4 regions of the Nonomuraea sp. NPDC003214 genome follow, and region 1 is predicted to be linked to each of the others. Evidence: riboswitches for the same ligand, from Rfam matches in the RefSeq annotation. Region 1 holds a riboswitch; each other region holds the start of a gene.

Evidence for each region. A riboswitch is a leader RNA that binds a small molecule or an ion and turns the genes downstream of it on or off. The one in region 1 is predicted to bind cyclic di-AMP.
Region 2: another riboswitch for cyclic di-AMP. It lies ahead of ACWDXC_RS22250 (CHAP domain-containing protein); the one in region 1 lies ahead of ACWDXC_RS26210 (CHAP domain-containing protein).
Region 3: another riboswitch for cyclic di-AMP. It lies ahead of ACWDXC_RS28330 (C40 family peptidase); the one in region 1 lies ahead of ACWDXC_RS26210 (CHAP domain-containing protein).
Region 4: another riboswitch for cyclic di-AMP. It lies ahead of ACWDXC_RS14435 (D-alanyl-D-alanine carboxypeptidase family protein); the one in region 1 lies ahead of ACWDXC_RS26210 (CHAP domain-containing protein).

What each region holds. Positions count from the first base shown of each region.
Region 1 is NZ_JBSFSX010000008.1:264,843-272,202, forward strand. It holds gene ACWDXC_RS26190 (radical SAM protein) at 1-525, shown strand, start outside; gene ACWDXC_RS26195 (hypothetical protein) at 522-761, shown strand; gene ACWDXC_RS26200 (hypothetical protein) at 748-2,004, opposite strand; gene ACWDXC_RS26205 (SigE family RNA polymerase sigma factor) at 2,001-2,477, opposite strand; gene ACWDXC_RS26210 (CHAP domain-containing protein) at 2,572-3,243, opposite strand; cyclic di-AMP (ydaO/yuaA leader) riboswitch at 3,254-3,395, opposite strand; gene ACWDXC_RS26215 (MaoC family dehydratase) at 3,545-4,003, opposite strand; gene ACWDXC_RS26220 (hypothetical protein) at 4,015-5,229, opposite strand; gene ACWDXC_RS26225 (SigE family RNA polymerase sigma factor) at 5,226-5,696, opposite strand; gene ACWDXC_RS26230 (ATP-binding protein) at 5,932-7,113, shown strand; gene ACWDXC_RS26235 (MauE/DoxX family redox-associated membrane protein) at 7,205-7,360, opposite strand, start outside.
Region 2 is NZ_JBSFSX010000007.1:53,099-60,458, reverse strand. It holds gene ACWDXC_RS22260 (RNA polymerase sigma factor) at 1-972, opposite strand, end outside; gene ACWDXC_RS22255 (YciI family protein) at 1,758-2,195, opposite strand; gene ACWDXC_RS22250 (CHAP domain-containing protein) at 2,349-3,056, opposite strand; cyclic di-AMP (ydaO/yuaA leader) riboswitch at 3,069-3,206, opposite strand; gene ACWDXC_RS22245 (Gfo/Idh/MocA family protein) at 3,321-4,274, opposite strand; gene ACWDXC_RS22240 (aldo/keto reductase) at 4,327-5,142, opposite strand; gene ACWDXC_RS22235 (hypothetical protein) at 5,240-6,193, shown strand; gene ACWDXC_RS22230 (DUF6716 putative glycosyltransferase) at 6,190-7,356, shown strand; gene ACWDXC_RS22225 (alpha-2,8-polysialyltransferase family protein) at 7,335-7,360, opposite strand, start outside.
Region 3 is NZ_JBSFSX010000009.1:83,296-90,655, reverse strand. It holds gene ACWDXC_RS28345 (RDD family protein) at 1-358, opposite strand, end outside; gene ACWDXC_RS28340 (RDD family protein) at 471-1,718, opposite strand; gene ACWDXC_RS28335 (amino-acid N-acetyltransferase) at 1,804-2,373, opposite strand; cyclic di-AMP (ydaO/yuaA leader) riboswitch at 2,640-2,787, shown strand; gene ACWDXC_RS28330 (C40 family peptidase) at 2,791-3,786, shown strand; gene ACWDXC_RS28325 (LuxR C-terminal-related transcriptional regulator) at 3,813-4,025, opposite strand; gene ACWDXC_RS28320 (cytochrome P450) at 4,264-5,391, shown strand; gene lysX (bifunctional lysylphosphatidylglycerol synthetase/lysine--tRNA ligase LysX) at 5,375-6,832, opposite strand; gene ACWDXC_RS28310 (hypothetical protein) at 7,002-7,360, shown strand, end outside.
Region 4 is NZ_JBSFSX010000004.1:434,485-441,844, reverse strand. It holds gene ACWDXC_RS14450 (GH92 family glycosyl hydrolase) at 1-2,439, shown strand, start outside; gene ACWDXC_RS14445 (SMP-30/gluconolactonase/LRE family protein) at 2,432-3,343, opposite strand; gene ACWDXC_RS14440 (TetR/AcrR family transcriptional regulator) at 3,419-3,991, shown strand; cyclic di-AMP (ydaO/yuaA leader) riboswitch at 4,048-4,197, shown strand; gene ACWDXC_RS14435 (D-alanyl-D-alanine carboxypeptidase family protein) at 4,210-5,142, shown strand; gene ACWDXC_RS14430 (NADH-quinone oxidoreductase subunit N) at 5,147-6,535, opposite strand; gene ACWDXC_RS14425 (complex I subunit 4 family protein) at 6,532-7,360, opposite strand, start outside.

The DNA of each region.
Region 1 (7,360 bases):
CTGATCCGCGACGACTCCCGGCAGTGGCGCTCGCTGGTGGCGCTGATCGGCCACGACCGGCTCAAGGAGAACCTGGGCCTGGTCGCCAACCGCATCGCCGACTCCGAGATCCCGCGCGAGCTGCGGCTGGCCGTCCAGGAGTCGCTGCTCGGCCTGCTGTCGGAGCAGTCGTCGCTGTCGCACCCCCGGATCGGCGACCTGTGGCGCAACATCTGCGAGAACTGCGACCTCGGCGTCTCCACCCTGCTGGCGCTGGCCTCGTCCGCGCTCCCCGGCAGGCGGGCGAAGCTGCGCCGGATGCTGAGCGAGCGGGTGGTGCGGGTGACGGTCAAGCCGTTCATGGACCTGTCGACCATGATCGAGGAGCGGCTGACGCAGTGCTGCGTGCACGTGGGCACGCGGTCCGACCGTGACCAGTGCGCGCCGTTCTGCGCCGTGCAGGCGTGGCCGCAGCTCTCGGCCCAGCGGCTGTCGGCGGTGGCCGCCGAGCCGAGGGTACGGCTCCCGCTGGAGGTGATCACGTGAAGGCCGAGCCGTACGATCCGCTGAGGTTGTGCGTCTATGCCACGGTCGCGCTGCTGGCGTGGCTGTTCGGGCCGTGGGCGTTGCTGGCGTTCGCCGGGCTGGGGTTCGCGGGCTACTGGAAGGCGCGGCGGGCCGGGCTGACCCGGAGCAAGTGCCTGCTCCGGGACACCCGGCTGGTGCTGGCCTACCTGGGTCTGCTGGCGGCGCTCGCGGTGGCGGCGATCATCTTCTGGTGACGGCCGCCAGGTTCATCACGGTGACCTCGGGGCCCTTGCCCCAGTACATGATCGTGGTGGGCGAGGACGACGTTCCGCTGCCGTAGCTGGCGGACCCGTCGGGCGACACCCGGTTAACGCCGGCGATCTTGCCGGTCGCCGGGTCGTAGACCGCGACGGGCGCGACGTACTCCTTGGCCGGATCGGCGTCCCCTCTGACCGGCATGACCGAGGCGAACCGGTCGCCCAGGACCTCCCCGTGGAAGCCGAGCGACGGGAGCAGCGTGGCGTCGGAGCCGTCGAGGCCCTGCACCAGGAGCCCGCCGCCCTTGGCGTCGCCGTAGCACCACTCGGCGGCGCAGGTGAGCTTCGTGACGGAGCCGGAGGCCGGGAGCGGGGTCTTCTCGCCGGTCACCAGGTTGACCCTGCGGTCCTGGTTCTTCTGCCCGCGCTCGCCCGGCGCGTAGCCGACGGCGTACGGCCAGGAGTCCAGGTGGAGGCCGTCGGAGCCGGCGACCTTCTCGGGCTCGCCGCCGGACAGCGGCAGCCGGTGGACACCCCCGTCGCGTACGGACCAGACCAGGGCGTCCTCGGTGAGGCCGATCCGCTCCACGTTCGCCAGGTCGCCGGTGACCTCGCCGACCCGCTGGGCGGTGCCGCCCTCGCGGGGGATGATCCAGAAGTCGGCCCACTTGTCACTGTCGTTGGGCGTGGTGCCGTACCAGGCGAAGTGCCGCTCTCCCACCTCGACGTCCTGGACGAAGTAGCCCTTGACGCCTTCGGGGGCGGGCATGTCGCCCACCACCCTGGTCGTGCGGGCAGTGGTGTCGTAGATCTCCAGGCGGCCGGCCTTCTCGAAGGAGGACTCGGCGGTCAGCAGCACCTCGGTGGGGGAAATTCCGGTCACCGGGCGATATTTCCAACCATCGGGGGCCGCCGCCGGCATCGTGAACACCGCCTCCGGCCACACCTCGGCCACCGGCTTCACCTCCGCCACCCTGGGGACGGCACTGGCCACCTCCCCAGGCGACACCGTGGTCACCGCGACCGCCGGCTCCACCGAGACCCGGGGCTCCCCCCGCCACACCGCCATCGTCCCCCCGGCCACCAGCACCACCGAGGCGGCCGCCAGGGCCATGCTCACCCGCTGCCGGCGTCGCCGCGCCCGCCGCCGGGCCGCGACGGCCGCCGCCAGCCCGCCGGTCGGCGTGACGTGCCCGGCCCCGGCACGCAGGGTCCGGACCAGGTCCTCTTCGCTTCTCATCGTGCCTCCTGCAGCATTCGCTTGATCCGGAGCTTGTCCAGGGCACGCGCCGCCTGGCTGCGCACGGTGCCGCGCGAGACGCCGAGGATCGCGGCGATCTCCGCGTCGGGCAGGTCCTCGTAGTAGCGCAGCACGAGGACCACTCGCATCCTGGGCGGCAGCCGTTGCAGGTCCGCCCACAGGTCCGCGTCCTCGTAGCGGTCGAAGCGCCCCTTCTCCGGCACGACGGACACCAGTTCCTCCCGGTGCCTGCGCCGCCACGAGGTGATGTGCAGCCTGACCATGGTCGTGCGCACGTACCCCTCGGGGTCGTCCTTCTTGCGCACCCGTGACCAGGCGTCACCCAGCCTGGCCAGAGCCTCCTGGACGAGGTCCGCCGCGTCGTCCGCGTTGCCGGACAGCACGTAGCCGTACCGGAGGAGCGCGTCGCCCCGGCTCCGGACGAACTCGTCGAACTCGGTTGTGTGGTCCACGTATCCAGGGATCCTCCAGCACGCCGTACCGTTGCACGAAACGCGAAAAGCGCGCGCCCCCCGGAAGGGGACGCGCGCTTTCGAGGCGGTCTGATCAGGCGGCGTACGACGGGTAGCCGTAGCCGGCGACCTGCGAGGTGGGACGGACCCGCTCCTCGACCTTGCCGTTGCCGGTGTTGCCCTCGATCGTGGAGATCGTGCCGTCGCCGTTGTCCTTGACGACGAAGCCGACGTGGTCGATGGAGCTGATGTCCTTGCTGCCGCTCCAGGAGAAGAAGACCACGGCGCCGGGCTTGGCCTCCTGGCCCCAGCGGTCGTTGGCGGCGAACCACTTGGCGTGGGTCACGGTGTAGGCGTCCCAGCCGACCTGCGTGCGGGCGCCGGTCTGCTCGCCGACCCAGGAGACGAACATCGAGCACCAGGCGGCGTTCAGGTAGTCCTGGCGGCTGCCGCCGTCACGCTGGACGGTCTCGGCGGCGCGCTGGGAGTTGGCGTACCACTGCTGGAACTTGGTGCCACCGCCGGCGGCGTTCTCGGAGGTGCCGACCTGGGCCTTGGCGACGGCCAGGACCTGCGAGGCGGAGACGTTGACCCTGGTGTTCTGGTTCGTGGCGGCCTGCTGGGCCTGGGCGGCCTGCGGCTGGGTGTTGGCGGTGGTCGCGGTGCTGGCGTCCGCCGACACGTGGGCGCCGAAAGCGGTCGCGACGAGCGCGGCGCCGAGGACGGCCTTGGACACGTTGATCTTGGGGGTGCGGATGGGGCGCATTAAGGGTAACTCCTCGCTTCCATACCGCTTACCGGGTTAGCTGACGGGTTCGGGCGTGGAAGCTGCCCTACGGCGATGTCGGTGCCGATTCACCCCGGTGGAACACATGGGTCCCCGGTTCCGCGTGTGAGCGGATTCAGCGGTCACAGGTCGGTCCCTGTGATGGACGGTGGGTCGTGACGCCCGAGAGTCGGTCGCGTCTTACCCGCGTACAGAAATGTCCAACACACCCCTGACCTGGGTAATTCCCTCGTAACGAAATTTCCACGAAACCGGCCGCGGGCGGGGGCCCGCGGCCCGGCTACTCCGCGGGAACGTAAAGGCTGAGCGTCTCGGCGATGCACGCCGGGCGCTTCTCGCCCTCGACCTCGATGGTCATCTTGAGGTTGGACAGGTAGCCCGCCGGCGTCCCCTTGACGTCGGTCAGCTCGGCCGTGGCCCGCACCCTGGCCCCGACCGGCACCGGGCGGGGGAAGCGCACCTTGTTCAGGCCGTAGTTGACGCCCATCGCGATGCCCTCGACCCGCACCAGCTCGAACATGAACGCCGGCAGCAGCGACAGGCTCAGGTAGCCGTGCGCGATCGTGCCGCCGAACGGGCCCTCCTTGGCCCGCTCCACGTCGACGTGGATCCACTGGTGGTCGTCGGTGGCGTCGGCGAAGAGGTTGACCTGTTCCTGGGTGACGGTGCGCCACTCGGTGGGGCCGAACTTCTCGCCGACGGCAGCCTTGAGTTCCTGTACGTTCGCGAAGGTCCGCATGAGGCGGAACGCTATTGCGCCGGTGGGACCGCTGCCAAGTTCAGGACCCGGAACTTGTCCGGCTTGTCCCCCTTGGTGGCGCCCCAGTAGAAGATGGTGCTCGGTTCCGACGAGACGCCCGCCCCGTACCAGTTGCCCGGGTTGCCGAAGCTCACCATCGTGCCCGTCGCCAGGTCGTACACCGCATTGCCCGCCGCCAGGAACCGGTCCAGGATCGGGTAGCGCGCCACGCCCATGCCGATGCCGCGCGCGACCTCCCGGGGCGGCTGCGAGCCGTCGACGCGGCTGATGACCGTGCCGCGCTCCGCCCGGCCGTAACACCAGACCGGCCCGCAGCGCATGCCCTGCACGCCCGGCGGCGCCTGCACGGTGAGGCTGGAGCCGTCCTCCAGGTTCACCAGCCGGAGCTGGTTGCGGTCCAGGTCACCCGGCAGGCCGGCCACGTCGGTGGCCCAGGGCCACTGAATGAGGTGCAGGCCGTCGCTGCCGGGGACGCGCTCGGGCTCGATCCCGCCGAGCGGGTGCCGCCACACGCCGCCGTCGACCTCCGACCAGACGACGTGGTCGCCGTCCAGGCCGATCGCGTCGAGGTCGGCGTCCTGGCCCACGCGGCTGGCCACCAGCCTGGCCTCGCCGCCGGCCAGCGGGACCGTCCAGATGTCGCGGATCTGCGCGCCGTCGCCCTGCTCGCCGTACGCGAACCAGGCGACGTTCGCGCCGTCCACGGTCACGCCCTGCACGATGTACTTCTTCAGCCGGTCGTCCTTCGGCACCTCGGCGACGAGCCTGGCCTTTCCGGTACGCGCGTCGTACACCTCGAACTTGCCGGCCTTCTCGAACGACGACTCGGCGCTGAGCAGGACCTCCGTGGGGCTGATGGCGGTGATGGGGCGGTAGCGCCAGCCGTCGGAGTTCCTGGCCGGCATGGTGAACACCGCCTCCGGCCACAGCTCCGCCGCCACCGCTTCCACCGGCTCGACGGGCACCGGGGCGATCGACGCCGTGGCCGTCGCCAGCGGCTGCGGGCTCTCCTGGACGGCGGTGCCCCTGAAGACCGCCGTGCCCGTGCCCGCGACCGCCACCACGGCCGCCGCGGCCAGCAGTTGCGCCCTTCTCCTGGCGCGCCGCCGCCTGCGCAGCCGGGCGACGCCCGCCAGCAGGTCCGGCTCCGGCGCGTCCGCGGCGCCCTGCCGCAGCGCCGTGACCAGCTCGTCCTCTGTCCTCACGCCCGTCCCCTTTCGAGCATCGCCGGCCTGACCCGGAGCGTGTTGAGCCCGCGGAACGCCTGGCTTCGCACCGTTCCTCGGGAGATGCCGAGGATGTCGGCGATCTCCTGGTCGGACAGGTCCTCGTAGTAGCGCAGCACCAGCACGGCGCGTTGCCGCCGCGGCAGCGTGGCGAGCTCTCTCCAGAGCTCGCCGGTGGAGTGGACGTCGGTGTAGGAGCCCTCGGGCAGCTCGCCCGTCAGGCGCTCGCGCCGCACCTTGCGCCACCAGCTCACGTGCTGGCGGGCCATGATCGTACGGACGTACGACTCCGGATTGTCCTTGTTGCGCACACGCCGCCAGGTGTCGCTCAGCCGCAGCAGCGCCTCCTGCACCAGATCGGCGGCGTCATCGGCGTTGCCGGTGAGCACGTAGCCGTAGCGCAGGAGGGCCGGCCCGCGGGCCCGGACGAAATCCTCGAACTCCACACCACCATGACGCCCGGGGTGGGCTCGGCTGTTGCAAACTTCTTTACCCGAAATCATCGCGCACCTGTTCGAGTCCGCGCTACAGTCTTAGGTACTCGAATCGAACAAGGGTTCGGCCTGGTGAGAGGGGGTGTGTCCGGTGACGGTGCTCGCGCTCGCCCCTGCCCGGACACGCCGTAGCGCTTTCTTCCCAAATCTAAGACGGCCGCTATATCCGGCAATAGAGTCCGAGAGCGTGGACCCTGTGCGCAACCCCTACGCCCCCGGAGCCGGACAGCGTCCGCCGGAGCTCGCCGGGCGCGACCGTGAGCTGCAGCAGTTCGAGGTCGTGCTGGAGCGGGTGGCCCGCGGCCGTCCCGAGCGCAGCATGGTCGTCACCGGCCTGCGCGGCGTCGGCAAGACCGTGCTCCTCAACACCTTCAAGTCCATGGCGATGCAGCGGCTGTGGGGCACGGGCAAGATCGAGGCCCGCCCCGACCAGTCGATCCGCCGTCCCGTCGCCGCCGCCCTGCACATGGCGATCCGCGAGCTGGCCCCGCGCCACCGCGCGCCCGAGCGCATCGAGGAGTTCCTGGGCGTGCTCAAGGCGTTCGCGATGCGCGACCCGGCCGCCGCCAAGGGCACCTCGCACTGGTCGCCCGGCATCGAGGTGCCGGCCAGCCGGGGCCGGGCCGACTCCGGCGACCTGGAGATCGACCTGACCGAGCTGTTCGTCGACGCCGCCGGCGTGGCCACCGACCTGGGCGTCGGCATCGCCCTGTTCATCGACGAGATGCAGGACGTGCAGGCCGCCGACGTCTCGGCGCTCTGCGCCGCCTGCCACGAGCTGTCGCAGTCCGGCGGCCCGCTCATCGTGGTCGGGGCCGGGCTGCCGCACCTGCCGAGCGTCCTGTCGGCCAGCAAGAGCTACAGCGAGCGGCTGTTCCGCTACGCGCGCATCGACAAGCTCGACCGGGAGGCCGCCGACCTGGCGCTCATCCTGCCCGCGCGCGAGGAGCAGGTCGAGTTCACCCAGGAGGCGCTCGACGCCCTCTACGAGGCGGCCGACGGCTACCCCTACTTCGTCCAGGCCTACGGCAAGGTGGCCTGGGACCTGGCGCTGCGCAGCCCGATCACGCTCGACGACGTCAAGGTGTCGGCCCCGGAGGCGGAGGAGGAGCTGGCCGTGGGCTTCTTCGGCAGCCGCTACGAGCGCGCCACCCCCGCCGAGCGCGACTACATGCACGCCATGGCGGAGATCGGCGACGAGCCGGTGCCCACCGCCGAGGTCGCCGAGGCGCTGGGCCGCAAGCCCTCCAGCCTCTCCCCTGCCCGCGACAGCCTCATCAAGAAGGGCCTGATTTACAGTGCCGAGCGCGGCCTGATCGCGTTCACGGTGCCGCATTTCGGGAGGTTCCTGCGTGCCCAACCGGTGTGAGCACCGCCCCTAGCCCTCTATTGGGCTGTCTAGTGGGGAAGCTAGACAGCCCAATAGAGTTCAATCGAGCGCTCTATAAGGCTGTCTACCGTCAGGCCGATACGGTCGTATATTCCGGCAGAGACTCCGCACTCACCACCGCGACCCGCACCGCGGGCCGCCGCCCCGCCAGGTGCACGGCGAAGACCACGTCGTCCCGCTCGTGGTTCTGGAAGGCGAAGAAGCGCCAGCACAGCTCCCGCCAGCT
Region 2 (7,360 bases), on a different contig from region 1:
ACAGGCGGCGATCGCCGCCTGCAACGTGTACGGCCCCATCCCCCCGCCCGCGGCCCCGCCCACAGCCTCGCCCGGAGCCCCACCCACAGCCTCGCCCAGGTTCCCGCCCCGGTCCCCGCTCAGTTCCTCGGCCCGCGCCAGCGCCGCTAGGCCGCGGCCGATGAGCAGCCGGTCCCAGCGCGCCCGGTTCTGCTCCAGCAGCAGCACCGGCTCGCCCGACGGCCCCACCCGCGCCGCCGCCCGCGACGCCTGGATCTCCATCAGCGCCACCAGCCCGTGGACCTCCGCCTCCTTCGGCATCAGCCCGGCCAGCACCCGCCCCAGCCGAAGCGCGTCCTCGCACAGCCCCGGCCGCATCCAGTCGTCACCCGCCGTCGCCGAATAGCCCTCGTTGAAGATCAGGTAGATGACCTCCAGCACCGACGACAGCCGATCCGCCAGCTCCGCGCCCTCCGGCACCTCGAACGGCACCCCGCGCTCCGCCAGCGTCCGCTTGGCTCGCACCACCCGCTGCGCCATCGTCGACTCCGGCACCAGGAACGCCCGCGCGATCTCGTCCGTCGACAACCCGCCCAGCACCCGCAACGTCAGCGCCACCCGCGCCTCCGTCGACAGCACCGGATGGCACGCCGTGAAAACCAGCCGCAGCAGGTCGTCCTCGATCTCCTCGACGCCCGGCAGCTCCGTCTCGTCGTCCAGCTCCCGGCCCAGCTCGACCAGCTTGCGCTCGAACCGCTCCCGCCGCCGGATCATGTCCACCGCCCGGCGCTTGCCCACGGTCATCAGCCAGGCGCCCGGATTGCGCGGCACCCCCTCCCGCGGCCACTGCTCCAGCGCCGCCACCAGCGCGTCCTGCGCCAGCTCCTCCGCGAGGCCGACGTCACGCACCATCCCGGCCAGCCCGGCGATCACCCGGGCCGCCTCGATGCGCCACACCGCCTCAATGGCCCGATGAGTCTCCGACGCTGTCACCCGCCCATGACAACAGCCCCGCCCACCCCCTCGCAACCCGAGCGCCCTCCCGTGGGACGCACCCCTCCCACCACGCGGCCCCGCCGCTTCGTGGGGGCACGCCTCCCTGAGGCGGCGGCTTCCCATGAGGCGGCGGCTGCGCCGCGCAACGCGGCCCACAACCCACCGACGCCGCCCAGCCCACCAGCGGGGTCGGACCGTCCGGGGTCCGGGCGGCCGGTGGGGCCGCGCCCCCGGACCGGGGCACCGGAGGGGATGGGTCCGGACCGCCGATGGGGCCGGGCCATCCGGGGTGCGCGCCGCCGTTGGGGCCGCGCCCCTGGGGCCGGGCCCAACTGAGGGGGCGGGCCCGGGGGACCGGTGGGGGTGGGCCGTCCGGGGCGTGGGCCGCCGGTGGGGTGGGGCCGCCTCGGCGGAGGCCGCCAGAGGGCCGGATTGCCTGGGGGCCGGTGGGTTGGGCCGTCCGGGGCGTGGGCCGCCGGTGCGGTCGGGGCCGCTCCGCCGGGGGTCGCCGGTGGGGTGGGGCCGCCCCGGCGGGGCCACCAGAGGGCCGGACTGCCCGAGGCGCCCCTTCCGGGGGCCCGCCCCCTCCCGGGGTTGCCGCCATCCTGGGGCTTCCGCCTGCCCGGCGGGGTGCGGCCTTCGGGGAGGGGGCGCCGCTTCCGGGAGTCACCCTTCCGGGGTTGCCGCCACCTGGGGCTTCCCGCCTGCCCGGCGGGGGCGCGGCCTTCCGGGAGGGGCCGCCGCAGCGCGCCGCCTCCCACTGGGGCGCCGCTCTCGGACGGTCAGGGCTCAGGTGGGGAGTCGAGGGTGGCGCGGAGGGTGGCGTGGCGTTGGGCGGTTTCGGGGGTCAGGGAGGTCTCGGGCATGTCCGAGGGGTCGAAGACCTGCCAGACGTCCAGGCCGATGCCGTCGTGGCCGGGCGGGACGGGGACGCGCAGGGCCCATTCGAGCGCCTCCTCCCGCGACTTGACCTGGATCAGCCAGAAGCCGGCGATGAGCTCCTTGGCCTCGGCGAACGGCCCGTCGATGACGCGGGCCTTGCCGCCGCTGTAGGCGATCCGGGCGCCGCGCGAGCTGGGGTGGAGCCCTTCGGCGGCCAGCAGGACGCCGGCTTTCACGAGCGACTCGTTGAAGGCCGTCATGTTGTCGACGAGCTCCTGGCTCGGCAGGGCGCCGGCCTCGGTCTCCTCGCTGGCCTTGCCGACGATCAGGAATTTCACGGTGCGTTCTCCTCGTCCAGGCGGTGAAGCGGGCTCCCGGCGAGCCTGCCACACCTGTGCGTCGTCCCGGAGGGGGCCGGATCGACACGGGGAGGGGAGGAAACGCGGAAGCGCGCGCCCGGGGGAGGGGCGCGCGCTTCGCCAGGGGGAGGGTCAGGCGGCGTACGAGGGGTAGCCGTAGCCGACGACCTGGGACTTGGGCCGGACGCGCTCCTCGACCTTGCCGTTGCCGGTGTTGCCCTCGATCGTGGAGATCGTGCCGTCGCCGTTGTCCTTGACGACGAAGCCGACGTGCTGGATGGCGCTGATGCTCTTGCTGCCGTTCCAGGCGAAGAAGACGACGGCGCCGGGCTTGGCCTCGGTGCCCCAGCGGTCGTTGGCGGCGAACCACTTGGCGTGGGTCACGGTGTAGGCGTCCCAGCCGACCTGCGGGCGGGCGCCGGTCTGCTCGCCGACCCAGGAGACGAACATGGAGCACCAGGGGGCGTTCAGGTAGGCGCTGGGGTTGCCGCCGTCGCGGGCGACGGTCTCGAGGGCGCGCTTGGAGCTGGCGTACCACTGCTGGAACTTGGTGCCGCCGCCGTAGGCGTTCTCGGAGGTGCCGACCTGGGCCTTGGCCAGGGCCAGGACCTGGGAGGCGGTGACGTTGACCTGGTTGGCGCCGGCCCTGGTCTGCGTGGACTCGGACATGGTCTGGGTCTCGACCTGGTGGCCGGGCTCGGCGGCCTGGGCGGGGAGTGCGGTGGTCATCCCGGCGCCGAGTCCGGCGGCCAGGACGGTTGCGCCGAGGGTGGCGCGGAGGGAGGCGCCGGCGCGGGGGTGAAGCTTCTTCGGGGCACGGGTAAGACGGTGCTTCGCCATCGAGGGGATTACTCCTTGCTTCCATGCCGCTTACCGGGTTAGCTGACGGGTTCGGGCGTGGAAGCTGCCCTACGGCACACAAGGTGCCGATTCACCCCAAAGGACATGGGTCCCCGGTTCCGCGCAAGGCGGATTCAGCGGTCACAGGACGATCCTGTGAGTGTCGTGCGATGGTTGGCAACGACCGGACAAACCGGACGTAAGCCGCGAATGCGCCATAAGGTAATACATCCGCCAAGGCATTACAAGTCGATAAAGTCGCAGCTAGGCGAGTTGCCCGCGCGCGTCGGCCAGGAGCCCCATCATGGCAAGGGATTCGTCAAGGGGCATGATCGCGCTCTCGGTCCGGTTCTCGGCGAGCGCGTCCCGCACCTCGCGCAGCTCCCCGGCGTAGCCGTTGTCGGCCGGGTCGAGCTCGTGCTCCTCGGTCTCCATCGACGGCCCGCTGAGCACCACCCGCCGGGGCGCCCAGAACGGCGCGTCCAGGTCGGCGCGCATCCCGGTGCCCACGATGCTGGCCGAGTTGGGGAAGTGCGCGAGCAGCGAGGTGTCGACCAGCGCCCGCCGGCCGCCCGGGTAGACGAGCACCCCGCCCGCCTCCGCGTCGACCCCGTTGGGCGCCAGCGCGCCCGTCAGGTGCATGGACTCGGGCATGCCGAGGAAGAGCTGGGCCAGCCCCAGGGGATAGATGCCCAGGTCGAGCAGCGCGCCCCCGCCCAGCTCGGGCGCCCACAGCCGGTGCGCGGGATCGTACGGCAGCGCGAACCCGAACGAGGCCCGCACCGAGCGGATCTCGCCGAAGCGCGGGTCGTCCTTGAGCATGCGCACCAGCGGGTTGAACCGCATCCACATGGCCTCCATCAGGAAGACCCCGGCCTCGCGGGCCAGGCGGACCATGCGCTCGGCGTCGGCCAGGCTCGCCGCCAGCGGCTTCTCGCACAGCACCGCCTTGCCCGCCGCGATCGCGGCCTCGGCCACCTCCAGGTGCTGGGCGTGCGGGGTCGCCACGTAGACGGCGTCGACGGCCGGGTCGGCGCACAGCTCGGCGTAGGAGCCGTAGGCGGACTCGGCGCCCAGCGTCGCCGCCAGCGCCTTGGCCCGGCCCAGGTCGCGGGAGCCGACGGCGGCCACCCGCATGCCCGGCTCCGCCGCGATGACCGCCCCCACGGTCCTGGCGATGCCGCCCGTCGCCGCGATGCCCCACGCTAGATCTCGCACGCGGAAGATCGTACTGATTCATCCGCGGACGCGAAACCTGCCCGGTTTCACCTCACGGGAACACGTCCGGGTCCGGGCCCAGCCGGCGGCCCGCGTTCAGGGCGCCGATGGCGGCCATGTCCTCCTGGTCGAGCGTGAAGTCGAAGACCGCGATGTTCTCCTTGATCCGCGACGGCGTGACGGACTTGGGGATGACGATGTTGCCGAGCTGGATGTGCCAGCGCAGCACGATCTGCGCGGGCGTGCGGCCGTGCTTGTCGGCCAGCACCGCCAGCGCGGGCTCCGACAGCAGCCCCTTGCCCTGCCCGAGCGGGCTCCAGGCCTGCGTGAGGATGCCGTTCTTGTCGTGGAACTCGCGCAGCTCGCGCTGCTGGAAGTACGGGTGCAGCTCGATCTGGTTGATGCACGGCGGCACGTCGGCCTCGTCGAGCAGCCGCTGCAGCGTCTCGACGGTGAAGTTGGACACGCCGATGGCCTTGGCCCGGCCGTCGCGGTAGACCTTCTCCAGCGCGCGCCACGCCTGGACGTACTTGTCCTGCCGCTGCGCCGGCCAGTGGATCAGGTAGAGGTCGACGTAGTCGAGGCCGAGCCTGCCCAGGCTCTCCTCGAAGGCCTGCTCGGCGCGGTCGTGGTCGTTGTTCCACAGCTTCGTGGTGATGAACAGCTTCTCCCGCGGGATGCCGGAGGCGCGCACCGCCCGCCCCACACCGGCCTCGTTGCGGTAGAGCTTGGCGGTGTCGATGTGGCGGTAGCCGCATGCGAGCGCGGTCGTGACCGCCTGCTCCGCCTCGTCGTCGGGCACCTGCCAGACGCCGAGCCCCAGCTGCGGGATCTCCACGCCGTCTCTGTATAGCCGTAGCGAGTTCATACCCTCCATTGTTCACGTGCCGTTCCGAGCGGCTTAAGCCGCCCGGGCTAGCTTGAAGCGGTCGTGAACGGGCCATCACCTGGCTGGGAGAACATCAGTGGTCAAACGGGCGTCGGCCTGGGTGGAGTCGCCGCTCCAGATGCTGTGCGCCGTCGAGGCCCACCATGCCGGGCTGCTGGGGCCGTCGGCCGAGGTCGTGCCGCGCGCGGGGCTGCGCGCGCTGCGGGTGACGCGGCGCGAGCTGCGCCGCCTGCCGCTGCCCGGCGGCCTGGAGCTGGCCGAGCCGCGCGAGCGCATGCCGCGCCGGCCGTCGGCCGTCGGTGACGCGTTCTCCGGCAAGGTGCAGCTGCGCTGGCTGACGGCCCATCCGGGCCGCGTCGTCGTGGTCGACGACGGGCTGGCCACGATCCGGCTGCTGGAGCTGCTGGCGGCGGGCCCGTACCGGCCCCTGCTGCGGGCGCGCGCGCACCCCGGGCTGCTGCGCACGGCGCTCGGGCTGGCCGCGGCCCTCAGGCTGCGCGCCGGCCGGGTGACGGTGTTCACCGCGCTGCCGGTCTCCCGCGAGCTGGACAAGGCGGTCACCGAGGCGGGCGTCGACCTGGTGCGCCACGACTTCGCCTGGCTGCGCGGCCAGCCGCCGAGCGACCCCGGCCCGGCGGAGCGCACCGTGGTGCTCGGCACCTCGCTGGTGCGCAACGGGCTGGTGCGCCGCGACCGCTACCTGACCTGGCTGACCGAGCTGGCCGCGCGCGAGCCGCTCGCCTACTACCCGCACCGCCGCGAGGACCCGGTGGACGTGGCGCTGATCCGGGAGCGTCCCGGCATCACCGTGCACGAGGCCGGGCTGCCCGCCGAGCTGCGGCTGCGCGGCCTCGACCCGGGGCAGCGGGTGCTCAGCCTGCCGTCCACCGCGATCTCCTCGCTGCGCGTGCTGCTGAGCCCGCGCGGGGTGGCGGTGGAGCCCGTCGAGGTGCCCGACGACTGGTGGACCAGCAGAGCGGCCCCCGCTCTGCGCTCGCATCTGACGGAAGTGACAGGAGTGACCGGGTGAGGGTGCTGGCGATAGCCGACTCCGACTCGTATCTGAAATGGGCGGCCTGCCTGCTCGGCGACCTGCCGGCGGGCTGCGCGAGCGACCTTGTCGTGGTGCGCACGCCGATCGCGCCGTCGGCCGACCAGATCGCCGCGGCGGTGGGCGAGCTGCCCGCGCCGCCGGTGCTGACGGCCAGGGCGGTGCGCCGGCTGGCGGAACGGTCCAGGCCGGACGCGATCCTCGTGGCGTGCACCGGGCCGGTGGTGGACGTGCTCGTCTCGGGCGTGCTCGACGGGCTGCGGCCCCGGCCGGTGTTCGTCACCGGGCTGCCGGGCATCTCGGTGCCGGCCACGGACAAGGCGTGGATCTACCGCAGCGGCTGCGACCTGTTCGTGGTGCACAGCGAGCGGGAGGTGGCCGAGTTCGCCGCCGTGGCCGCCCGGCTGGGCGGGGGAGGGGCGGTCGGGCTGGCCAGGCTGCCGTTCCTGCGTCCGGCCCCCGGGCGCGGCGGCGGCGACCGGGTGGTGTTCGCCACCCAGGCCAAGGTGCCGCGCGCCCGCGAGGAGCGTGAGCGGGTGCTGCGCGGGCTGGCCGAGCTGGCCGCGGCGCGGCCCGACCTGGACGTGGTGGTGAAGCTGCGCGCCCTGGAGGACGAGCAGCAGACGCACCGTGAGCGCCACCACTACCAGCGGCTCTGGCGGGAGCTGGGCGAGCCGGGCCGGCTGCGGTTCGAGGCGGGCTCGATGCGCGAGCACCTGGCGCACGCGGCCGGGTTCGTCACCGTCAGCTCGACGGCCGCGCTGGAGGCGATCGCGCAGGACGTGCCGCTCATCGTGCTCAGCGACTTCGGCGTGAACGCCGAGATGATCAACCTGGTGTTCGAGGGCAGCGGCCTGCTCGGCACCCTGGACGACCTGGCGCGCGGCGACTTCCGGCGGGCCGAGCCGCGCTGGACGGCCGCCAACTACTTCCACCCGGCCGGGCGCGACGACTGGACGGGCCTGCTGACCGGGCTGGTCGTCGCGAGACCGAGGGTGCCGGCCAGGTCGCTGCTCGACGGGCCGGAGCACGCCGCGGCCCGCCGCCGCGCCCGGCTGCGGGTCGAGGTGCCGCCGAACATGCTGCGCGCGGGCCGGCGGGCCGAGCGGCGGGTGCGCCGCTACCTGAAGGCTCTCACCTGAGACA
Region 3 (7,360 bases), on a different contig from region 1:
GAATGCCCATCAGCATGGCAGGCGCCGGATACAGCAGGGCGCGTTTCAGCCGGACCCGCGCCGGAAGACCCTCCGGGTCCACCCGAATCCCCATGATCGCCTTGCCGAAGGTGCGCCCACCCCGGGAAAGTGCGACCCAGTCATAGACCGTATAACCCAGGCCGGCGCCCACCCACGCGAACACGCCGGGCAGCCGCCCCTCGAACGCGTCCAACACCCCGACAGTCCGGAAGACGCCCCATAGCGCAATGAACAGAATGTAATAGAAGACTCCGAACACGAGCGCTTCAATGAGGCGGGCGACGAGCCGTTCCCACCATTCCGCCGGCAGCACGCCGGTCTCGGGTGTCGCGGCCATAACCTCACCTCGTCCGTTCGGCGGCCCTCGGCGTCCCCCCATTCTGGTACGGCTCGTACACACAAAACAGAGGCCGGCGCGATGCCGGCCCCTGTTTCGCTGTTGCTGAGACTTACTTGATCTTGACCACCACGGTGTTCGCGAACTTGTCGGCGAACGTCTGCTGCAGCGGCTTGTCCCAGAGCTGGGAAGCCGCGTTCAGCAGAACGAGGACGCCGCCGAGAAGCGGGCCGAGGAGCGGGATGACGCCCAGGACGTAGCCGCCCCAGGTCCCGCCGGCCCGCTTGAGCGCGGCGTCGTTGGGCAGTCCGCCGGACGGCATCGCATGACCCACCTGGACGACCTTGATGCCCATGACCATCTTGCCGACGGTCTGGCCGCTCATCTTCGTCATGAAGAAGTCGTAGGCCACGTAGAGCGCGGCCAGGAGGAGGTACTGGATGACGCCGACGATGAGGGAGCTCGCGATACCCGTCGTGACGCCGGTGACCGAGTTGTAGCTGACGACGAAGAAGATGCCCAGGATGAGGTTGATGATGAAGTAGACGACGCCGAAGATCAGGCCGTCGACGATCCTCGCCACCAGGCGCTGCCACCACTCCGCCAGCGGCGCGGGGGCGCCGGGCGGCTGGATGCCCACCGGCTGGCCGTACTGCTGCCCGTACTGGGGCTGGCCGTAGCCCTGCTGCTGACCGTAGGCGGGCTGGCCGTACTGCTGCTGCCCGTACTGGGGCTGCTGACCGTACTGCTGCTGCCCGTAGCCCTGCTGCTGGCCGTAGTCGGGCTGACCGTACTGCTGCTGGCCGTAACCCGGCTGGGACTGGGGCTGCTGGCCGTAAGCCTGCTGCTGGCCGTAGTCCGGCTGGCCGTACTGGGGCTGCTGGCCGTAACCCGGCTGGGACTGCGGCTGCTGGGCGTAACCCTGGCCGTAGTCGGGCTGGGACTGCGGCTGCTGACCATATTGCTGCTGCTGGCCGTAGTCGGGCTGGCCGTACTGGGGCTGCTGGCCCGACGGGGGCTGCTGACCGTAACCCGGCTGGGACTGCGGCTGCTGACCGTACTGCGGCTGCTGGCCGTAGCCCTGCTGCTGCCCGTAGTCCGGCTGGCCGTACTGCGGCTGCTGACCATATTGCTGCTGCTGGCCGTAGCCCTGCTGGGGCTGCTGGCCGTACTGGGGCTGCTGGCCGTAGCCCTGCTGCTGACCGTAGGGGGGCTGCTGGCCGTAGGGGTCGTCCACGCGGTAGCCGACGACCGTCGCGTCGGGGTCGGGCTGCCCCTGGGGGCGTCCTGCGTTCTGGCCGTATTCAGGGGAGTTCTCGGGGGAATCGTCCTGTGGATACGGCGGCTGTCCTGTGCTCACCGTGTCACCTCGCTTCGAGTGCGCATGTGGCACGTGTCAGGGCACATGCCTGTCCTGCCCAACGTATCGACATAGGTATCAACAATCACCTTTCTCGGCAGTCAAGGTCCGCGTCACCCGATGTCAAGTGGAGCAGCATGCGTGTGTTGCCCAGGGTGTTCGGCTTGACGTGTTCGAGGTCGAGGAACTCCGCGACGCCCTCGTCGTACGAGGCCAGGAGTTCGGCGTACACCTCGGGTGAGACGGGCGTGCCCTGGATCGTACGGAACCCGTGCCTCGCGAAGAAGTCCACCTCGAAAGTGAGACAAAATACACGTTCCAGCCCAAGCTCCCGAGCGGTCCTGATGAGAGCCGAGACCACGCGATGGCCGATGCCGAAACCCCGGGCCGAGGGGTGCACGGCCACGGTGCGGATCTCGGCCAGATCCTCCCAGAGCACGTGCAGCGCGCCACAGCCGACGACCTCGCCGCCCCGCTCGGCCACCCAGAACTCCTGGACGTCCTCGTACAGCGTGACGGTGGCCTTCTCCAGCATCTTGCGCCCGACGCCGGCGTAGGTGTCGACCAGGAGCTTGATCGCCCTGACGTCCCTGGTCCGCGCGCGCCTGACGAGCACTTCGGTCTCGGGGACCGCTAGCTCGGCGACCTGCTCCATGGCCATCCAGAGTACAGACCCCATTACGGCTCGACCCAAACTCCCGGACCGTCACTGTGCGTGCACGCTCCGGATTGCACGATTCCTACAGTTTCACGATCGGGCGAACTTGGGGCAAAGAGGGCATAAAGTCTTTTCTGTACGGCTCGCCACGAGATCACCTTGTGACCCGTCGGTTGTGAAACCTCTACAGACTCGGCAGTTCCGGTTGAGCAGGAACCAGGAGTGCATTAGTGTCCAGCGACGATGTCACCCGCGCACACCGCGCGGTCGACACGCCCAATCCCCGCGAGGGGAGCCGGGGACCCGCCGGCGGCGTCAACCCGCTGCCAGGGGTGAATCCGAGCCACGCTCGGTAGGGCTGCTCCGGCCCGAACCCGTCAGCTAACCCGGTAGGCGTCAACGGAAGGAGCTTGGTTGGACAGGCGCTCTGGCAAGAAGCGATTCGGTGTCGTCGGCTTGGCCGCCGTGGCCGCACTGGTCCTCGCTCTGCCCTTGGGCTCACCAGCCTCCGCCGACCCCAAGCCTTCGCTCAAGGAGCTCTCCGAGCAGGTCGAGGAGATGCACCTGGAGATCGAGACGCTGGCCGAGCAGTACAACGGCCAGCGGGAGAAGCTCAAGACGGCCCAGAAGGCCGCCGACAACGCCAAGAAGACGCTCGCCGCCAGCGAGGCCGAGCTGGCCGACAAGCGCTCCAAGGCGATCCTGCTCGCGCAGACCACCTACATCAACGGCGGCCTGTCGGGCACCCTGGCGTTCGTCAACTCCGACGACCCCGAGGGCTACCTCGACCTGGCGGCCACCAACTACGCGATCCAGCAGCAGCAGGGCGAGGAGATCCTCCAGCTCACCAAGGCGATGCAGGCGGCCGAGCGGGCCCGCGCCGGCGCCAAGGCCCGCATCACCGAGGTTTCGAAGATCGTCAAGGACCTCGACGCCAAGCGCGACCGGATCGTCAAGCTGGTCGGCAAGGTCGAGAGCAGCCTGTTCAGGCGCGCGCTCGGCGAGGCCGGCCGGCCGGGCACCCCGGCGGTCAAGGTCAACCTGCCGATCCCGGGCTCGGGCAAGGCCGCCCAGGCCGCCAAGTGGGCGCTCACCCAGCAGCTCAAGCCGTACATCTGGGGCGCCGAAGGGCCGCGCGGCTACGACTGCTCCGGTCTGGTGATGGCCGCCTACCAGCAGGTGGGCATCTCGCTGCCGCACTACACCGGTGACCAGTGGACCGCCGGCCGGCACATCTCCAAGGAGGAGCTGCGCGCGGGCGACCTGGTGTTCTTCTACAACGACCTGCACCACGTGGGCATCTACCTGGGCGGCGGCATGATGGTGCACGCGCCGCGCACCGGCGACGTGGTGCGGATCGCGTCCATCGCCCGGCGCCCCTTCGCCGGAGCCGTCCGCATCGCCGACTAGCCGGCGCCAGAGCCCGGCTATCGGCCCTAGATGAGCTGCCTGCGGGCAGCCCAGGCCACCGCCTCGATCGCGGTGGCCACGCCTATGCGGTCGCAGATGCCGCGCAGTCTTCGCCGCACGGTGCGACCGCTGATGTCAAGGCGCCGGCCGACCCGGTCCACGGTGACGCCCTTGGCCAGTTCGGCCAGCAACGCCAGATCGGCACGGCTCAGCTCAACGCCTTCTGTGAGCACATCCATCGGGAGCCCTCCCCCCCACCAGCACCACCCGGAGACGTCTACGGCCCGACCGGAGCGGCACATCCTCGCAGACGGTAAACGCATCCAGGAAAGGTCGTCAAGCACGAAATTCGCCGCACTTGACCTCCTCCGTTGACATGATCCGTTGTATGTGAAGTACTCGCCATATGTCGGCACTTATCGGAGCATGATGATCGATCACAGCGATCCTGACTACGCTCCTTTGACGCCAACGGACATGCTCGGGTTCGATCCATCCGACCCCGGCTTCCTGCGCGACCCGTACACCCGTTACCGCGAGCTGCGCGAGAGCGACGCGCTGCTGCGGACCCGCGGCGGACTCCTCGTCGCCACCACGCACGAGCTCTGCTCCGCGGTGCTGCGTGACGCCCGGTTCGGCCACGGCGCCCCGCCCGACGGCGAGCCGCCCCGCTCGTTCCTGATGATGAACCCGCCGGACCACACCCGGCTGCGCGGCCTGGTCAGCCGGGCCTTCACCCCGGGCATGATCAGGCGGCTGCGCCCGCGGATCGAGGCCATCACCGCCGGGCTTCTCGACGCGCTGCCCGACGAGGCCGACCTGATGAGCGCGTTCGCCTACCCGCTGCCCGTCATGGTGATCAGCGAGATGCTCGGCGTGCCGCCCGAGGACCACGAGCGCTTCCGCGGCTGGAGCGAGACGCTGGCCAGGAGCCTCGACCCGATCGTGCCACCGGACCTGATCTCCCGGACCGAGCACGACCGGGAGGAGTTCCGCGAGTACTTCCGCCGCCTCATCGCGCTGCGGCGCGAGCGGCCCGGCGACGACCTGCTCAGCGCGCTCGCCCAGGTCGAGGAGCTGACCGAGCAGGAACTGCTCGGCACCTGCGTGCTGCTGCTCGTGGCCGGGCACGAGACGACCGTCAACCTCATCGGCAACGGCGTGCTCAACCTGGTCAGGCACGGCGTGCTCGGGCGCGCCGCCGACGCGCCCCAGCAGGTGGTCGAGGAGGTGCTCAGGTACGACCCGCCCGTGCAGCTCACCATGCGCGTGGCGCTGGAGGACGTGGAGCTGGCCGGGACCGCCGTGCCCGCCGGCAGCGCGGTGCTGGCACTGGTCGGGGCCGCCAACCGCGACCCCGCCGCGTTCGCCGACCCGGACCGCTTCGACGTGGAGCGGACGCCGGGCCGGCATCTGGCGTTCGGGCTGGGCATCCACTTCTGCCTCGGGGCGCCGCTGGCCAGACTGGAGGGCGAGATCGCGCTGCGCGCCCTGGCTCAGGCGGCGCCGAAGCTGGAGCTGGCCGACCCCGCGCCGCCGTACAAGGGAAACCTGGTGCTGCGCGGGCTCGCCACCCTGCCGGTGCGGCTCAACGGGAGGGCTTGACCAGCGGGAAGAGGATCGTCTCGCGGATGTTCTTGCCGGTGAAGGCCATGATCATCCGGTCGATTCCGGCGCCCATGCCGCCCGTCGGCGGCATGGCGTACTCCAGCGCCTGGAGGAAGTCCTCGTCGAGCTGCATGGCCTCCGGGTCGCCGCCGGCCGCCAGCAGCGACTGCTCGACCAGGCGGCGGCGCTGCTCGATCGGGTCGACCAGCTCCGAGTAGGCGGTGCCCAGCTCGGTGCCGAACCCGATCAGGTCCCACTTCTCGGTGAGCAGCGGGTTGTCGCGGTGCTGCCGGGTCAGCGGGGAGGTCTCCAGCGGGTAGTCCATGACGAACGTGGGCTGGATCAGCGTGTGCTCGACCAGCTCCTCGAACAGCTCCTGGACCAGCTTGCCCTGGCCCCACTTGGCGTCCCAGTGCACCTCGTGCTTGTCGGCCAGCGCGCGCACCCGCTCCAGCGGCGTCTCGGTGGTGATCTCCTCGCCCACCGCGCCGGACACCAGGTCGTAGAGCTTCACCCGAGGCCACTCGGGCAGCCCCAGGTCGACCTCGACGCCGTCGTGCACCACCACGGTCGTGCCCAGCGCGGCCACCACGGCCTTCTGGTACATGCGCTGGGTCAGGTCGGCCATGTCGTTGTAGTCGAGGTAGGTCCCGTAGGCCTCGATCATGGTGAACTCGGGGTTGTGCGTGGAGTCCGCGCCCTCGTTGCGGAAGTTGCGGTTGATCTCGAAGACCTTCTCGATGCCGCCCACGACGAGCCGCTTGAGGTAGAGCTCGATCGCGATGCGAAGGTAGAGCTCCATGTCGTAGGCGTTGATGTGGGTCTTGAAGGGCCGGGCCGCCGCGCCGCCGTGGATCGGCTGGAGCATCGGCGTCTCGACCTCCAGGTAGCCCTCCTCGTGCCAGAAGTCGCGGACCGCGCGCACGGTGGCGCTGCGGATGCGCGCCATCTCGCGGGCCTCGTCGTTGACGATGAGGTCGACGTAGCGCTGGCGGACCCGCGCCTCGGGGTCGGTGAGGCCGACGTGCTTCTCCGGCAGCGGGCGCAGGCACTTGGCGGTGATCTGCCAGCTGTCGGCGAGGATCGACAGCTCGCCGCGCCGTGAGGTGATCACCTCGCCCTCGACGCCGACGTGGTCGCCGAGGTCGACGTCGCGCTTCCAGGCCGCCAGCGACTCCTCGCCCACCTTGTCGAGCGAGATCATCACCTGCAGGTCGCCGCTGCCGTCGCGCAGCGTGGCGAAGCAGAGTTTGCCGCCGACGCGGTTGAGCATGACGCGCCCGGCGACGCCCACCCGGTCACCGGTCTGGGTGTCGGGCTCCAGGCCCTGGTATTTCTCCCGGACCTCGGCGTTGGTGGCCGTACGGGGAAAGTTCACCGGGTAAGGGTCGACGCCTTCGCTGCGAAGGCGGTCGAGCTTCTCCCTCCGGATGCGCATCTGCTCGGGAAGTTCGTCGCTCACAGCATCAAAGCGTAGGGGATACGGCCGCCTGCAAGTTCTCGTCGGTCCGGTGAAGGGGTGCTGCAACCACGCGGAGTTACCCATGACTCACGAGCTCAGCGGAACCGGTAGGGCGCCGGGTCGGGAAGGAGCTCAAGGAGAGATCATGTTCAAGAAGATCGCGATCGCGCTCCTCGCCGCCGCCGCGACCGGCACGCTGGCTCTGACCGCGCCGGCCGCCGCCGCCTCGCCGGGCCCCTACGACCAGAGCGACCAGTGGGGTCCCGTCCACGCCAGGCACCACCTGGCCAAGGCCAAGGGGTGGGTGGGCGTCGAGTGGGACGAGCACCAGGAGTCCAACACCGTCCACGTCAAGGGCCGGCTGTACGACCTGGACTCGCGCGGCTACGGGCAGGGCGGCAGGTGCGCCTACGTCAGGTTTCAGGCCGCCGGCTTCGACCACGAGTGGGACGAGGTCTACAGCAGGAAGCACTGCGGCTACCCGGGCTCGAAGAAGTTCGGCTT
Region 4 (7,360 bases), on a different contig from region 1:
CCCGCCCGGGTGCGGGGCGACGTGGTGACGTCGGACGACGTGGCCGTCAACGGGCCGGGCTCGGGCGCGTACCTGCAGTTCGACCCGGCGCGGCCGGTGCAGATGCGGGTCGGCCTGTCGTACGTGAGCGTCGACGGCGCCGAGCGCAACCTCCGGGCCGAGATCGCCGCCAAGAGCCTGGACCAGGTGGCCCGCGAGGCGCGCGGCGTGTGGGACGAGCGGCTCGGCAAGGTGCGGATCGCCGGCGGCACCGACGCGCAGCGGCGCACCTTCTACAGCAACCTCTACCACGCGTTGCTCCAGCCGCACGTGTCGGAGGACGTGGACGGCGCCTACACCGGGTTCGACCAGAAGCCGCACCAGGTGCGGCCCGGCGAGCACCACTACGCGACGTTCTCCGGCTGGGACATCTACCGCAGCGAGGTGCAGCTCCTCGCGCTGCTCGCGCCGGACGTGGCCGGCGACATCGCCCAGTCGATGTACGACAACGCGCAGGCCGTCGGCAACGTGTGGGACCGCTGGTCGCACCAGACGGCGATCACCGGCGTCATGGTCGGCGACCCGTTCCACTCGATCGTGTCCACGATGTACGCCTTCGGCGCGCGCGGCTTCGACGCGGAGGCGGCGCTGAAGGCGATGGCCGAGGCGGCCAGGCGGACCGGGCCGCGCGACATCGGCCATCCGCTGCTCGCCTACGACGAGCGGCCCGGCAACGCGGCGTTCATGCGCGAGGGGCACGTGCCGTACGACCCGTCGGCGACGCTGGAGTACGGCGTGGCCGACTTCGGGATCGCGCAGCTCGCCGCCCGGCTTGGCGAGCGGGACACGGCGGCGGAGTTCATGCGCCGCTCGCAGGCGTGGCAGCACATCTACAACCCGGGCAGCGGGTGGATCCAGCCGCGCATGGGCGACGGCTCGTTCACCTGGCCGTTCGACCCGGCCGCGCCCGACGTGTACATGGAGGGCAACGGGGCGCAGTACCACTGGCTGGTGCCGCACAACCCGGCCGGGCTGTTCGCGGCGATGGGCGGCGCCGGCAAGGTGGTGCCCCGGCTGGACGAGTACTTCGGCGAGCTGAACGCCGGACCCGCCGTGGCGCGCGCCTACCTGGGCAACGAGGTGTCGCTGCCGTCGCCGTGGCTGTACGCGTGGGCCGGGCAGCCGTACAAGACGCAGGAGCTGGTGCGGCGGGTGCAGCGGGAGCTGTTCGGGCCGGGCCCGGACGGGCTGGTCGGCAACGACGACCTGGGCGCGATGGGCTCCTGGTACGTGTGGTCGGCGATGGGGCTGTTCCCGGCGATTCCGGGCCGGGCCGAGCTGCTGGTGAGCACGCCGCTGTTCGACCGGATCACGATCGACCGGCCGGGCGGCGACATCGTCGTCAACTCCTGGGGGCAGGGCTCGTACGTGCGGTCCCTGCGGGTGAACGGCGCGGAGACGGACCGGGCGTGGCTGCCGGAGTCGTTCGCGACCGGCGGCGGGCGGCTGGACTTCGCCGTCGGCTGGTCCCCGGACCGGAGCTTCGGCGCGGACCCGGCGGACGCGCCGCCGTCGTTCGGCGACGGGACGCTGCCGTACCTGGCGGGCTTCAGCCGGGGCAGCGGCCCGGTCGAGCCGGGCGGCACGTTCGCGACGGAGCTGGCGGTCCGCTCGACGGGCCCGGCCGCCACGCTGACCTGGGAGGCCAGGCCGCCGGACGGCGTGACCGTGTCGCCGTCACGCGGCACGCTCACCGTGGGCGCGGGCGGGCAGGAGCGTCAGGCGCTGGAGGTGTCGGTGTCCGGCGACGTGCCGCGCGGCTTCGTCAGCGTGCCGGTCGTCGTGGGCGAGCGGCGGGCGTCGGTGCGGCTCAACGTGGCGGCGCGCGGCACCCCCGAGTGGCATCACAACAACGTCGGCATCGGTGACATGACCGCTCCCGGCGAGGCCAACATCGACGGGCCGGGCTTCAGCCTGTCGGCGCAGGCGCTGGCCGAGGCGGGGCTCACGCCGGGCGGCACGGTGACGTGGCGGGACTACTCGTTCACCTGGCCCGACCGCGGGCGCGGCGAGTGGGACAACGTGCGCACCGGCGGCAAGGCGCTGGAGGTGGCCGCGCCCGACGGCGCCACGAGCGTCGCCTTCCTGGGCACGGGCGTGAACGGCTGGCCCGAGTCGCAGGTCACCGTCACCTACGCCGACGGCACGACCAGCACCGGCAAGCTCGGCTTCAGCGACTGGATCCTCGACTTCGGCGGCGGGCAGCCGCAGTTCGGCAACGAGGTCGTGGCGCGCACGCCGCACCGGCTGTTCTGGGGCTCGTGGGCGTTGCAGCCGGTGCCGGCGCACGTGTACGCCTCGCAGCCGATCGCGCTGGACCCGGGCAAGAAGGTGCGCAGCTTCGCCTTCTCCGACCCGGAGGACGGCGAGCTGCACCTGTTCACCTGGGCGTTCAGGTAGCCCACACCGGGGCGGCGCCCCTCAGGCTCAGCATCATCGAGTAGAGGGACGTCGTCGCGGTGATGAAGACGCGGTTGCGCTTGAGGCCGCCGAAGACGAGGTTGGAGGCGCTCTCCGGCAGGTGCAGCCTGCCGAGGAGCGTCCCGTCGGGGTGGTAGGCGTGCAGCGACCGGCCGACGGCGGCCCACAGGCGGCCGGTGTCGTCGAGCCGCATGCCGTCGTAGCTGCCGTCGGCCTCGCCCTGCTGCTCGGCGAACACCTTGCCGCCGGTGAGCGTGCCGTCGCGGGTGACCTCGAAGACGCGGACGTGGCGGCGCTCGGTGTCGGCGACGTAGAGCAGCCGCTCGTCGGGGGAGAACGCCAGGCCGTTGGGGCGGGCGAAGTCGCCGGCCACCATGCTCACCTCGCCGCCGGGGTCGATCCGGTAGACGTGGCAGCCGTCGATCTCCGGCTCGGCCCGGTGTCCCTCGTAGTCGCCGAGGATGCCGTAGGGCGGGTCGGTGAACCAGACGGACCCGTCGGAGCGCACGACGGCGTCGTTGGGGCTGTTGAGCCGCTTGCCGCGCCACCGGTCGGCGAGCACGGTGACGGAGCCGTCGTGCTCGGTGCGGGTGACCCGGCGGGCGCCGTGCTCGCAGGAGATCAGCCGGCCCTCGCGGTCGAGGGTGTTGCCGTTGACGTAGCCGGCGGGCTGGCGGAACGGGCCCACGGCGCCGGTCAGCTCGTCCCAGCGCAGCATCCGGTCGTTGGGGATGTCGCTCCAGACCAGGTAGCGGCCCGCGGGGACGTAGACGGGCCCTTCGGCCCAGCGGGTGCCCCGGTGGAGGCGCTCCAGGTTGCGGTCACCGGTGACGTCGGCGATGCGGCGGTCGAACGCCTCGAACTCCACGGGGATGAGGTCCACCCGCTCTTCTTACCAAGATCTGCCCGGCCCGGCCAGCACCTTTTTGACCACAAGCGTTGGTCTACACTTGTTGGCATGGCGTTCACGGAAAGGTCCGAGGCCACGCGCACGGCGATCCTCGGCGCGGCCCGCAAGCTCTTCGCCGAGCAGGGGTTCGCGGGCACCACCATCCGGAAGGTGGCCTCGCTGGCCGGCGTCGACCCGTCCATGGTGATGCGCTACTACGTCAACAAGGAGGGCCTCTTCCGCGCCGCGGTGGACCTGCGGCTCAACCTGGAGGAGCTGCCCGCGCCGCCGCGCGAGCGCCTCGGCGAGGCGATGGCGCGCCACTTCCTGTCCCGCTGGGAGGGCGACCTGTCGGACGAGGCGATCATGCTGCTGCTGCGCTCGTCGTCCACGAACGCGCTGGCGGCGCAGAGCATGCGCGACGTGTTCACCTCCCAGGTCGCCTCGTTCGTCGGCCGGGCGCTCGGCTGCGGGCCGGAGGAGGCGGCGCGGCGGGCCGGGCTGGTGAGCACGCAGCTGCTCGGGCTGGCCTTCACCCGCTATGTCGTACGGCTGCCGCCCGTGGTCGCGATGTCCGCCGAGGAACTGGCGCGCAGTGTGGGGCCGGTGGTGCAACACTATTTGACGGGCGATTTGCCATAGTTTGTCAAGTTTCGTACCTTATGCGCGCAATGCCCGGACCGTGGGCCCGTTCGCCGGGCCCGCGGCCGCCGAATCCGCGTCACGCGGAACCGGGGACCCACTCTCTCTTGGGGTGAATCGGCGCGCAGGCTCCCCCGGCCGCGCCCGTAGGGCACTTCCAGGCCCGAACCCGTCAGCTAACCCGGTAGGCGGCATGGAAGCAAGGAGCACAGCCCCTCATGCCCACCTCCCTCTTCTCCAGCGCCCGGCCGCGCCGCTGGGGCCGCGCCCTGGCCGGCGCCGCCCTCGCCGCCGGCGTCCTGACGACCGGCACGACCACCGCCCACGCGGCCACCACAGCAACCCCCGCCACCACGGCCTCTTTCGCCGGCCCGGCCTCGTACGCGCCCGCTGACGCGCCCGCCGTGCTCGGGCGGGCCGCACTGGTCGTCGACACCTCCACCGGCGAGGTCCGCTACAGCAAGGACGCCGGCGAGCGCCTTCCCGTGGCGAGCCTGACCAAGATGATGACCGCCCACGTCGTGCTCCAGGAGGCCGACCCGGCCGACGTCGTCGAGGTGACGGCCGAGGACGTGCGCTACGCGGCCCGGGGCGGCGCGGCCGTCGCCGGGCTGCGCGCCGGTGACCGGCTGCCGGTGCGGGACGTGCTCCACGCCCTGTTGCTGCCGTCCGGCGCGGACGCGGCCCACGTGCTGGCGCGCACGTACGGGCCGGGTGTCGAGGGGTTCGTCGGGAAGATGAACGCGGCCGCCCGCGAGCTGGGCATGGCCGACACCCTGTACGTCAACGCCGACGGCATGCCGACGAACGGCGGCGGCCACTCCACGGCGGCCGACCAGGCGCGGCTGGCCGAGGCGGTGCTGCGGAACGAGACGCTGAAGTCGATCACCTCGGCGCGCTACCACTCGGTCGAGGCGACGAGTGAGCACGGCTCCTACTCGTGGCGCAACACCAACCGGCTGCTCGCCCAGCCGGGCGCGGTCGGCGTGAAGACCGGCTACACGCGCGCCGCCGGTTACACGCTGGCGTTCGCCGCCGAGCGGGACGGCCGGCTGCTGGTCGGGGTGATCCTCGGCGAGAGCGACTCCGGCCGCCGCTTCGACACCGCCCAGGCGCTGCTCGACTGGGCCGCCACCGCCGGGAAGGCGTGACGGCTCAGGCGGCCTGGCCGAGCAGGACGCCGCCGCCCACCCCGAGGGCGAGCGAGGCGACGGCCGCCACGCAGGCGACCGCGCGCGCCAGGCCCGGAGGCGGCGCGGCCGGCGGGTCGCCGCGGAACACCACGGCGACCCAGCGCAGGTAGTAGTACAGGCTCGCCACGGTGTTGACCAGGACGAGCACGGCCAGCCAGGCGTGACCGCCGTCCCACGCGGCGGCGAACACGAGCACCTTGGCGACGAACACGGCGGCGGGCGGGATGCCCGCGAACCCGAGCAGGCACACCACGAGCGCCAGCCCGAGCCCCGGCGCGGCCCGCCCCAGCCCCCGGTAGCCGTCGAGTGTGCCGCGCCCGGTGGCGGCCACCACGGCGAACGCGCCCACGTTCGTGACCGCGTAGGCGGCCAGGTAGAACAGCACGGCGGGGCGGGCGAGCGCGGTGTGCTGGGCGACGGCGACCGGCACGAGCACGTACCCGGCCTGGCTGATCGTGGAGTAGGCGAGCAGGCGGCGCACATCGTCCTGGTGGAAGGCGGCCAGGTTGCCGAGCGTCATCGTGGCGGCGGCGACGATCGCGACGAGGACGTCCCAGCCGCCGGGCCCGAGCTCGTCCGCGACGCGCAGCAGCGCCGCCAGCGCGCCGATCTTGGGCACGGTGGTGACGAACGCGGCGACGGCGACGGGGGCGCCCTCGGCCACGTCCGGCACCCAGAAGTGCGCGGGCACCCCGCCCGCCTTGAACAGCAGCCCCGCCAGCAGCAGCACCACGGCGCAGGCCGTCGCCGCGCCGGGCGCGAGCGCGAGCGCCGCCCCGGCCGCCCGGTAGCCGGTGGCGCCCGCCAGGCCCGACAGGAGGGTGACGCCGGCCAGCATCAGCACGCCCAGGAACGCGCCCATCAGGTAGTACTTGAGCGCCGCCTCGGTGCCCGGCGCGTCCTTGCCGAACCCGGCGAGCGCGTAGGCCGGGATGCTGGCCAGCAGGTACGCCGGGACGAGGACGAGCAGGTCACCGGCCCCGGCCAGCAGCACCGAGCCGAGCGCGGCGAGCATGACGAGCACGTACGCCTCGGCCTCGCGGCGGTGCCCGCGCGCCTCGGCGGCCACCAGGGCGATCACCAGGAGCGTGCCGCCCGCCACGACGGCGCGGGCCGCCTGGGTGAGCGCGTCGGGCGCGTACGAGCCGAACGCGGCGTCCCCGGCGGCGGTGACGGTGGCGGTGACAGTGGCGGCGACGGTGGCGGCCAGGGCGGCGGCGAGCGCGGCGGCGCAGATCCACGCGACCGCGCGCTGCCGCCCGCGCGGCACGAACATGCCGGTGAGCAGCCCGGCGACCGCCCCGGCCAGCAGGAGCAGCTCGGGCAGCAGCGCGGCCGGGTCGTCGTTCACCGGCCGGCCAGCGAGGAGAGCGCGGCGGCGGCGGGCTCGACGAGGTCCAGCAGCCACCGGGGCGCGACGCCGATGAGCACTGACAGCGCCAGCAGCGGCGCCACGGCGGCGGTCTCGGCGGGCCGCAGGTCGGTGACGCGGCCGGTGAGCTCGCCCGGCCCGCCGAGCAGCACCCGTTGCAGGGCGCGCAGGAACAGCGCGGCGGTGATGAGGATGCCGAGCACGGCCGCGGCGCCCAGGACGACGGCCCCCGCGCCGATCACCCCGACGAAGATCTGGAACTCGGCGATGAACCCGGAGAACCCGGGCAGCCCCAGCGACGCGAACGCGGCCACGGCCAGCAGCGCGGCGAATGCCGGGGCGCGGCCCGCGACGCCGCCGAACCGGTCCATCTCGTACGTGCCGGCCCGGTCCCACAGGACGCCGGTGAGCAGGAACAGCGCCCCGGTGATGAGGCCGTGGCTGACCATCTGGGTGACCGCCCCGGACACGGCCAGCTCCCCGGCCCGGCCGCCGCCCGGCGCCAGCCCGGCGGCGCCGAGGGCGAGCACGACGTAGCCCATGTGGTTGACCGAGGTGTAGGCCACGAGCCGTTTGAGGTTCGGCTGGGCGAGCGCGACCAGCGCCCCGTACAGCACGCTGACCAGCCCGATCGCCATGATCAGCCACGCGTGGGCGCGCCAGGCGTCGGGCAGCGCGGGCATGGCGACGCGGGCCAGGCCGTAGGTGCCCATCTTGAGCAGGATGCCCGCCAGGATCGCCGACCCGGCGGCGGGCGCGTCGGTGTGGGCGGGCGGCAGCCAGGTGTGCACCGGGAAGACCGGC